Regions from separate parts of the Streptomyces sp. Je 1-332 genome, predicted to be linked through region 2. Evidence: riboswitches for the same ligand, from Rfam matches in the RefSeq annotation. Region 2 holds a riboswitch; the other holds the start of a gene.
The links. Region 2 has a riboswitch for glycine ahead of gcvT (glycine cleavage system aminomethyltransferase GcvT). Riboswitches for the same ligand answer to the same signal wherever they lie in the genome.

Region 1 (4,960 bases), 4.6 Mb from region 2:
CGGCTGATAGTGCCGGGGACCGAGCGGGAGCTGCTCGGGCCGATGCCGGTCCGGACGCTGCCCGGTGTCGGTCCCGCGACCGGGGACCATCTGCGGCGGGGCGGCATCACGACCGTGGGGGAGATCGCGGAGGCCGGCGAGGACGAGCTCGTACGGCTCCTCGGGAAGTCGCACGGGAGCGCGCTGTACGCGATGGCGCTCGCGCGCGACGAACGGCCCGTGGTGGCCGAGCGGGAATCCAAGTCGGTCAGCGTCGAGGACACGTACGACGTGGACATCCATGACCGGGTACGGGTCAGGGGCGAGGTGGCGCGGCTCGCCGACCGGTGTGTGGAGCGGCTGCGGGCCGCGGGGCACTCGGGGCGGACCATCGTCCTGAAGGTGCGGCGGTTCGACTTCTCGACGCTGACGCGCTCCGAGACGCTGCGTGGGCCCACGGACGACCCCGGGGTGGTGCGGGAGGCCGCCGCGCGGCTCCTGGAGTCCGTGGACACCACGGGAGGCGTGCGGCTCCTCGGGGTGGGCGTCACGGGGCTCGCGGACTACACGCAGGAGGACCTGTTCGCGCAGGCGCAGGCGCAGGCGCAGGCCGAGGCCGAAGCCGTCCAGGCACAGGAGACGCAGCGGGAGGCGGAGGAGGAGCGGGCGGGGGAGGCCGCGGCGGAGCCCGTGGGGGAGACGGTGGCGGAGCCGGTTGTCCCGGTCGAGCGCCGATGGGCCGCCGGGCTCGACGTGCGGCACGCCGAGTACGGGCACGGGTGGGTGCAGGGCAGTGGCCTGGGGCGGGTCACGGTGCGCTTCGAGACGCCCGAGTCGACGGCGCCGGGGCGGGTGCGAACGTTCCGTACGGATGATCCGGCCCTGGAACCCGCGGAGCCCCTGCCCCTGGTGGCGTCTCCTGAGGAGCTGGAGCGGCGGTGATCCGGTCAGGAGTCTCCCTTGCCCGCGATCTTGCCGAAGTCCTGGTCCGGCGGCGGAGCTGTCTCGGGAGGTGTGATGTCCAGGCCGTAGTGGTGGTAGAGCTGCAGTTCCTGCTCGGGGGAGAGGTGGCGGCCGACGCCGAAGTCCGGGGCGTCCTTGATCAGGGAGCGTTCGAAGGGGATGCGCAGGGTGCCGTCGCTCGTGAGCTCGCTGGGCTCCAGGGGCACGAAGGTGTCCCGGCTGAACAGACCTGTGCGTATGGCCGCCCACTCGGGGGCGCCGGTGGCGTCGTCGAGATAGACCTCGTCGATCGTGCCGATCTTGGCCCCGTTCCGGTCGAACGCCTTCCGGCCGATCAGATTGCGCGGATCGATATCGGTCTGCACGGGCCCTCCAACTGGTCGAGGCATGTCGAAGTTGGGCGTAACTCATCCTCGTTCGTTCGTCATCACTACGAAAGAGCACTTCGGGGCGGGCGGCCACTCGAGGGATCGGCCGTGGCCCTCGCTGGTAGGCTGGCGCTTGGCTGCTGACCCCGTGCGGGAGAGCTCTCCGGTCAAGACACCGGAGGCGCCGAAGGAGCAACTCCTCCCCGGAATCTCTCAGGCCCCTGTACCGCACGGACGAGGTCACTCTGGAAAGTAGGGCGGGCGTCGGGCGGGTACGTTCGAATCCCTTCCTCACCGACGGTGAAAGCCGGTGCGACGCCTCTCGCGGGGCACGGACCGGTGAAACTCTCAGGTTGAGATGACAGAGGGGGAGGCCGTCCGGGTACCCGCGCCGTGGTGCCCCTCGCAGGTCGCGTCAGACCAGGAGGCCTCCGCAATGACCGCCACTCCTCGCATCCCGCTCTCCCAGCTCGAACAGGGCATTCCCTTCGAGCAGCGGCACATCGGTCCCGACGTGGAAGCACGGGCCAAGATGCTCGCGCAGGTCGGATACGGCTCGCTCGACGAGCTGACCGCCGCCGCCGTGCCGGATGTGATCAAGAACGCCGAGGCGCTGAACCTGCCCGGGGCGCGTACCGAGGCCGAGGTCCTCGCCGAGCTCAAGTCCCTCGCGGACCGTAACCAGGTCCTTGATTCCATGATCGGGCTCGGTTACTACGGGACCTTCACGCCGCCCGTGATTCTGCGGAACGTCATGGAGAACCCGGCGTGGTACACCGCTTACACGCCGTACCAGCCGGAGATCTCCCAGGGCCGCCTGGAGGCGCTGCTCAACTTCCAGACCGTCGTCGCCGAGCTGACGGGGCTGCCCACCTCCGGCGCCTCGCTGCTCGACGAGGGGACGGCCGCCGCCGAGGCCATGGCCCTTTCGCGCCGCATGGGCAAGGTCAAGGACGGTGTCTTCCTGGTCGACGCGGACGCGCTGCCGCAGACCATCGCCGTGATCCAGACCCGCGCCGAGCCGACCGGTGTCGAGGTCGTCGTCGCCGATCTGAGCGAGGGCATCCCGGCCGACGTCGCCGAGCGCGGTGTCGTCGGCGTGCTCATCCAGTACCCCGGTGCCTCCGGCGCCGTACGCGAGATAAAGCCCCTCATCGATCAGGCGCACGAGCTCGGTGCCGTCGTCTCCGTCGCCGCCGACCTGCTGGCCCTGACGCTGCTCACCTCGCCCGGCGAGCTCGGCGCCGACATCGCGGTCGGCACCACCCAGCGCTTCGGCGTCCCGATGGGCTTCGGCGGTCCGCACGCCGGTTACATGGCGGTGCGCGAGAAGTTCGCGCGCAGCCTTCCCGGGCGGCTCGTCGGAGTCTCCGTGGACGCGGACGGCAACAAGGCCTACCGCCTCGCGCTGCAGACCCGTGAGCAGCACATCCGCCGCGAGAAGGCCACCAGCAACATCTGCACCGCTCAGGTGCTGCTCGCCGTGATGGCTGGAATGTACGCGGTCTACCACGGGCCCGAGGGCCTCAAGGCCATCGCGCGGCGTACGCACCGATACGCGACCGTGCTCGCCGCGGGGCTCACCGCGGGCGGCGTCGAGGTCGTGCACGGCGCGTACTTCGACACCCTGACCGTGCGGGTGCCCGGCAAGGCTGAGCAGCTCGTCGCCGCGGCCCGCGAGGGTGGCGTCAACATCCACCAGATCGACGCCGACCACGTCTCGCTGGCCTGCGACGAGACCACCACGCGCAAGCAACTGACCGCGATCTGGACCGCGTTCGGGGTCGAGGCCGACATCGAGGCGCTCGACGCGGAGACCGAGGACACGCTTCCCGCGGGCCTGCTGCGCGGCGACGAGTACCTCACGCACCCGGTCTTCCACCAGTACCGCTCCGAGACCTCGATGCTGCGCTACCTGCGCAAGCTGGCCGACCGCGACTACGCGCTCGACCGCGGCATGATCCCGCTGGGCTCCTGCACCATGAAGCTCAACGCGACCACCGAGATGGAGCCGGTCACCTGGCCCGAGTTCGGACAGCTGCACCCCTTCGCCCCCGCCCAGCAGGCGCAGGGCTATCTGACGCTCATCCGTGAGCTGGAGGAACGGCTCGCCGAGGTCACCGGATACGACAAGGTCTCCCTGCAGCCGAACGCCGGTTCGCAGGGCGAGCTCGCCGGGCTCCTCGCCGTGCGCGGATACCACCGCGCCAACGGCGACGAGCAGCGCACCGTCTGCCTGATCCCGTCCTCCGCGCACGGCACCAACGCGGCGAGCGCCGTGATGGCCGGCATGAAGGTCGTCGTCGTGAAGACCGCCGACGACGGCGAGATCGACGTCGACGACCTGCGCGCCAAGATCGAGAAGCACCGCGACGAGCTGTCGGTGCTGATGATCACCTACCCGTCCACGCACGGCGTCTTCGAGGAGCACGTCGCCGACATCTGCGCCCAGGTGCACGAGGCGGGCGGCCAGGTCTACGTCGACGGGGCGAACCTCAACGCCCTGGTGGGCCTCGCCCAGCCCGGCAAGTTCGGCGGCGACGTCTCGCACCTGAACCTGCACAAGACCTTCTGCATCCCGCACGGCGGCGGTGGCCCCGGCGTCGGCCCGGTCGGTGTGCGCGAGCACCTCGCGCCGTACCTGCCCAACCACCCGCTGCAGCCCGCCGCGGGACCCGAGACGGGCGTCGGCCCGATCTCCGCCGCGCCGTGGGGCTCGGCCGGAATCCTGCCGATCTCCTGGGCGTACGTACGCCTCATGGGGGGCGAGGGACTCAAGCGCGCCACGCAGGTCGCCGTGCTCTCCGCGAACTACATCGCCAAGCGCCTGGAGCCGCACTACCCGGTGCTCTACACCGGCCCCGGCGGGCTCGTCGCGCACGAGTGCATCATCGATCTGCGGCCGCTGAGCAAGGCGACCGGTGTCAGCGTCGACGACATCGCCAAGCGGCTCATCGACTACGGCTTCCACGCGCCGACCATGTCGTTCCCGGTCGCGGGGACGCTGATGATCGAGCCGACCGAGAGCGAGGACCTGGTCGAGATCGACCGGTTCTGCGAGGCGATGATCAGCATTCGCGCGGAGATCGAGAAGGTCGGCGGCGCCTGGCCCGCCGACGACAACCCGCTGCGCAACGCCCCGCACACCGCCGCCGCGCTCGGCGGTGAGTGGGAGCACGCGTACAGCCGTGAGGAAGCCGTCTTCCCGGCGGGTGTGGTGGCCGCCGACAAGTACTGGCCGCCGGTGCGCCGCATCGACCAGGCGTACGGCGACCGGAATTTGGTCTGCTCCTGCCCGCCGCTGGATGCGTACGAGGACTGATACTGGGGTCGGCTATCGGGGTCGGCACATGCGTGGGGGCCGGTCCGGAGTTGTGTCTCTCCGGGTCGGCCCCTTTGTTGTCCGTGCCGTGCTGCCGTCGGTCAGGCGGCAGTCATGATCTTGTCCGTCCCCAGCGGTCGATGCGGGGCGATGATCTGGCCGTCCGGCAGCAGTTCACCGGTGTCCTCGAAGAGAAGGACGCCGTTGCACAGCAGGCTCCAGCCCTGCTCCGGGTGGCTCGCCATGAGGAGCGCGGCTTCCCGGTCGGCGGAGTCGGCTGTCGGGCACGGTGGTTGGTGCTGGCACATGGAAGGGTTCTTTCGCTGCG
Region 2 (4,960 bases):
CGCCAGGTCGAGGCCGAGGATCGTGTCGCCGGGCTGGGCGATCGCGAAGAGGGCGGCCTGGTTGGCGGAGGCGCCGGAGTGCGGCTGGACGTTGGCGTACTCGGCGCCGAACAGGTCCTTGATCCGGTCGATCGCGATCTGCTCGGTGACGTCGACGTGCTCGCAGCCGCCGTAGTAACGGCGGCCGGGGTAGCCCTCGGCGTACTTGTTGGTGAGGACCGTGCCCTGGGCCTCCATGACGGCGACCGGAGCGAAGTTCTCCGAGGCGATCATTTCCAGGGTGGACTGCTGGCGGTGGAGCTCGGCGTCGACGGCGGCGGCGACGTCCGGGTCCAGCTCGTGGAGAGGGGTGTTGAGAAGCGACATCAGGTGGTCCCTAGGGGTCTTCGGGGGGCTTCAGCTGCCGGAGAACTCGGTGTACTCGTCCGCGGAGAGCAGGTCCTTCGGCTCCTCCGTGATCCGTACCTTGAAGAGCCAACCACCCTCGAACGGGGCGGAGTTGACCAGCGACGGGTCGTCCACGACGTCCTGGTTCGACTCGACGACCTCACCGGTCACCGGCGAGTACAGGTCGCTGACCGACTTGGTCGACTCGAGCTCGCCGCACGTCTCGCCCGCGGTCACCGCGGCGCCGGCCTCGGGAAGGTCGGCGTAGACGACGTCACCGAGCGCGTTGGCCGCGTGCTCCGTGATTCCGACCGTCGCCACACCGTCCGCGGCGGCCGAGAGCCACTCGTGCTCCTTGCTGTAACGCAGCTGCTGGGGGTTGCTCATGACCTGAATTCTCCTGTACGCGGGTGGGTGCTGGTGAACGACGCTGTTGTGCGGGGTATCACTTCTGGCGCTTGTAGAACGGCAGCGCCACGACCTCGTACGGCTCGTGCGTGCCCCGGATGTCCACGCCGACACCCTCGGTGCCGGGCGCCGCGTGCGCCGCGTCCACGTACGCGATGGCGATCGGCTTGCCCAGCGTCGGGGAGGGGGCACCCGAGGTGACCTCGCCGATGACCTTGCCGTCCGCGACCACGGAGAAGCCCGCGCGCGGGATGCGGCGGCCCGACGCGATCAGGCCGACCAGCTTGCGCGGGGGAGCGGTCTCGGCGCGCTCGGCGGCGGCCGCGAGCGCCGCGCGCCCCACGAAGGTGTCGGACTGCGAGGTCTTCTCGAACTTCACGACCCGGCCGAGGCCCGCGTCGAAGGGCGTCAGCTCCGCGGTCAGCTCGTGCCCGTACAGCGGCATGCCCGCCTCCAGGCGGAGGGTGTCGCGGCAGGAGAGCCCGGCGGGGACCAGGCCGACGGGCTCGCCCGCCTCCATCAGCGCGCCCCACAGCTTCTCGGCGTCACCGGGCGCGACGAACAGCTCGAAGCCGTCCTCGCCGGTGTAGCCGGTGCGGGCGATCAGCGCGGGCACGCCCGCGACCGTGCCGGGCAGGCCCGCGTAGTACTTCAGGTTGTCCAGGTCGGCGTCCGTGACTGATTTCAGGATGCCGGGGGACTCGGGGCCCTGGACGGCGAGCAGGGCGTACGCGTCGCGGTCGTCGCGGACCTCGGCGTCGAAGCCGTCGGCGCGTGCGGTGAGCGCGTCGAGCACGACCTGGGCGTTCGAGGCGTTGGCGACCACCATGTACTCAGGGGCCTCGGGCTCGCCGAGCCGGTAGACGATCAGGTCGTCCAGGATGCCGCCGTCCTCGGCGCAGATCATCGTGTAGCGGGCGCGGCCGACGCCGATGGAGCCGATGTTGCCGACCAGCGCGAAGTTCAGGAAGTCCACGGCCTCGGGGCCGGTGACCGTGATCTCGCCCATGTGGGAGAGGTCGAAGAGACCGGCCTTGGTGCGCACGGCGACGTGCTCGTCGCGCTCACTGCCGTAGCGCAGCGGCATGTCCCAGCCCGCGAAGTCGGTCATGGTCGCGCCGAGCGCACGATGCACGGCATCGAGTGCGGTCAGACGGGGGACGGTACTCATTCGTTGAACTCCCAGGGCATGACGGGCGAGGTCGGTCCTCCCCATCTGTCATCGGAACCTGAGAGGTTCACCACGACCCGGCCGTACGCACTCGTACGTCTCGTACATCTCATACAAGGGGGGTCATGACTTGCACCTTGGGTGGAGCCGCCGGGGCGGCCCGCTTTTCAGATGTGCCTCGCCCGCGCGGTACGGGGCCTGAGAGATTCAAGGGAGGGACTTGCTCCTTCGGCGCCCCGGTGCGTCCTGCGACGGCGACCGGGGACTCTCCCGCGCGGATTCAAACGGCCTGTATGGAGTTTGCGCGCACATCATTGCACGCGCCCCCGTCACAGGGCAGTGCCAGTCCAGTAATGCCCTTGTTCCGCATTACCTTCTCTTTACACTTGCCGGGGAAGCTGCGGTAAGCAGGTACGTGACCGCTATGGGGAGGCCGATCACGGTGCGCAGGACGAGCGTCTACGCGACCAACACAGGGGTGGCCCTGCCCAAACAGGCTGCCGCCCCCACCAGGGAGAGCTGCGGCCCCCTGCCGGCGGCCGTCGTCCGCGACCTGCGGCAGCGGACCGGACACAGCCCGCACCGCCTCACGTTCGGCGCGGGCGATCTCGTCGTCGTCTCCGGTCTGCCGGGCAGCGGCAAGTCCACGCTGATGAGCCGAGCCGTCGCGGGCCCGCGGATCGACTCCCAGGACACCCGCGACCGCTGGGCACGGCGCATGCCGGGCCTGCTGCCGTACGCGGTGTACCGCCCCTTGGTCCGCCTCGCGCACTACGCGGGGCTGCGCAGGGCCCTGCGCTCCGGCGAGGGCGTCGTGGTGCACGACTGCGGCACCCAGGCCTGGGTGCGCCGCTGGCTGGCCCGCGAGGCCGCGCGGCGCGGCACGACCCTGCACCTGCTGCTGCTCGACGTACCGCCGGACACCGCCGTGGAGGGCCAGCTCGCGCGCGGCCGCGGCGTGTCGCGGTACGCCTTCGCGCGGCACCGCAGGACGGTCGGCCGGCTCGTCGGCGCCGCCGAGCGCGGTGACCTGCCGCGGGGCTGCGGCTCGGCGGTGCTCCTCGACCGGACGGCGGCCGGTGTGCTGCGGGGGATCGGCTTCGGGGACTGACCGCCCGCCGTGAGCCGTCCGCCACGTTAGGGTCGTGCCGCAGGCAGAGCGGGACAGAGCAGGGGTTGGACAGATGGACATTCCGGCGCAGGCACACGCCCATCCCTCCGGGGGATGGCCGGGCAACGAACTCGAAGAGGTGCTCGCGGCAGCCCTGGGCACCCCCGGCGCACCGCAGCCGTCCGCGGCGGCCCGCATCGTCGAGGTGCTCGGCCGCAGCCCCGTCTGGATCCCGCTGCCGAACGGCGGCGCCCCGGACAGCGGCACCCTCGACCTGCCCACGCTGGAGATCGAAGGCCAGGCGTACGTCCCCGTCTTCAGCTCGCAGCAGCAGTTCCAGCACGTCACCGGCGGCCGGATGGGCTGCACCGTGGCGCCCGCCGTGGAGTTCGCGCGCGGCCTGCCCCCGCAGCTGGGCATCGCGGTCAACCCCGACGGCACGGTCGGTGTGCCCCTGCCGCCGCTCGCCGTCGCCGAGCTGTGCCGCGCCGGGCGCACCCCGCTGGACGGCCCCGCGAGCGGCGGCCGCGTGCGCCTCTTCGAGCCGGACTGGCAGGAGGACCCGGTGGACTTCCTGTCCGCCGCCGCCCACGAGTTCGAGGCCACCGGGGTCGTCCTGAGCGCCCGCCGCTGCCTGGCCAGCGTCGAGGGAGACACGCCCTCGCTGTTCATCGGCGTCGAACTGACCTCCTGGGAGGGTGACGCGCGCGACCTGCCGATGGAGGCCGTGGGCCGGGCGCTCGGCCGGGCTCCTGTGTCCTGGCCGGTGAACCTGGTACTGCTCGACGTGGCCCAGGACCCGGTCGGCGACTGGATGCGTGAGCGGGTGCGGCCCTTCTTCGGCCGGACTCCGGGACACGAGCACGGATATGTGTAGGGACATGTGCAGGTACGTGTGTGAGGGTGCCGTACGTCAAGTCGGCGTCAGGATCGCCGCTTAAGCTGGTTTCATGACCCGGGTCCGCCGGGTCGGCGGGTCGTAGGGTCATCGGGTCATCGCGAAGGGGCGGTTAAGGGTGAGTGCGTCGGGCACGGCTGCGGCCGGGCAGGTCGAGCACATGCTGCGCCAGGTGACGCCGGGGCGCTATGACGCCTACGAGGCGCTCCTGCGGGCGCTCGCCGCCGACCAGGTGTGGATGCTGCTCTGGCACGGCCAGGCCGGATCCCCCGACGCCCAGTACGGGAACATGGAGGTCGAGGGCCTCGGGTACGCGCCCTGCGTGACCTCCGCCCAGGAGCTCTCCGCCAGTGGCTGGAACCGCTCGTACGAAGTGGTCCGCGGGCTCGACATCTCCCGCACCCTCTACCCCGACCACTACGGCCTGTGGCTCAACCCCCACGCCCCCGGCGGCGGCGTCGGCATCCCCTGGCTCGACCTGCGGCGCATCGCGTCGGGCCTGGACCTGCTGCCCGCGGGACCGCTCCGGCTCACCGAGCCGGCCATCGAGATCCCCCAGTTCTACGCCCTGCTCACGCAGAACGCGCACCGCACCCCCGCGGTCCGCTCGCTGCGCCGCGCCTGGGTGCAGCCCGCGCTCGGAGCCCCGTATCTGGCCATCGGCCTCGATGTGTACGACACGTCGCCGGCATCGGTCGACGGGGTGCGCACGATGATGCAGCAGTCGATCGCCGCCGTCCCCGACGGCCTGCCCGTGTCGACCGTCGCGATGTCCGACGGATACGACCCGGTCGCCATGTGGCTGCGCGCCAACGCCCGCCCGTTCTACGACCGCGAGGCCCAGCCCGCCCCTGCGCCCGCGGGCGGGTACGGCTACCCCGCGCAGTACTGAAGCAGGGCGCAACCTGCCCTGACCGTCACGATGTCCGTTCTGATGGCGGAGGGGGCCTATGGGTCCCCGTGGCACCTTGCGACCCAACTGCCC

Region 1: another riboswitch for glycine. It lies ahead of gcvP (aminomethyl-transferring glycine dehydrogenase); the one in region 2 lies ahead of gcvT (glycine cleavage system aminomethyltransferase GcvT).

What each region holds. Positions count from the first base shown of each region.
Region 1 is NZ_CP160402.1:1,169,659-1,174,618, reverse strand. It holds gene ABXJ52_RS05515 (DNA polymerase IV) at 1-921, shown strand, start outside; gene ABXJ52_RS05510 (PRC-barrel domain-containing protein) at 927-1,307, opposite strand; glycine riboswitch at 1,452-1,549, shown strand; gene gcvP (aminomethyl-transferring glycine dehydrogenase) at 1,747-4,632, shown strand; gene ABXJ52_RS05500 (DUF5999 family protein) at 4,734-4,940, opposite strand.
Region 2 is NZ_CP160402.1:5,725,057-5,730,016, forward strand. It holds gene glyA (serine hydroxymethyltransferase) at 1-366, opposite strand, end outside; gene gcvH (glycine cleavage system protein GcvH) at 397-774, opposite strand; gene gcvT (glycine cleavage system aminomethyltransferase GcvT) at 833-1,966, opposite strand; glycine riboswitch at 2,144-2,249, opposite strand; gene ABXJ52_RS26035 (AAA family ATPase) at 2,403-3,077, shown strand; gene ABXJ52_RS26040 (enhanced serine sensitivity protein SseB) at 3,151-3,954, shown strand; gene ABXJ52_RS26045 (enhanced serine sensitivity protein SseB C-terminal domain-containing protein) at 4,094-4,867, shown strand.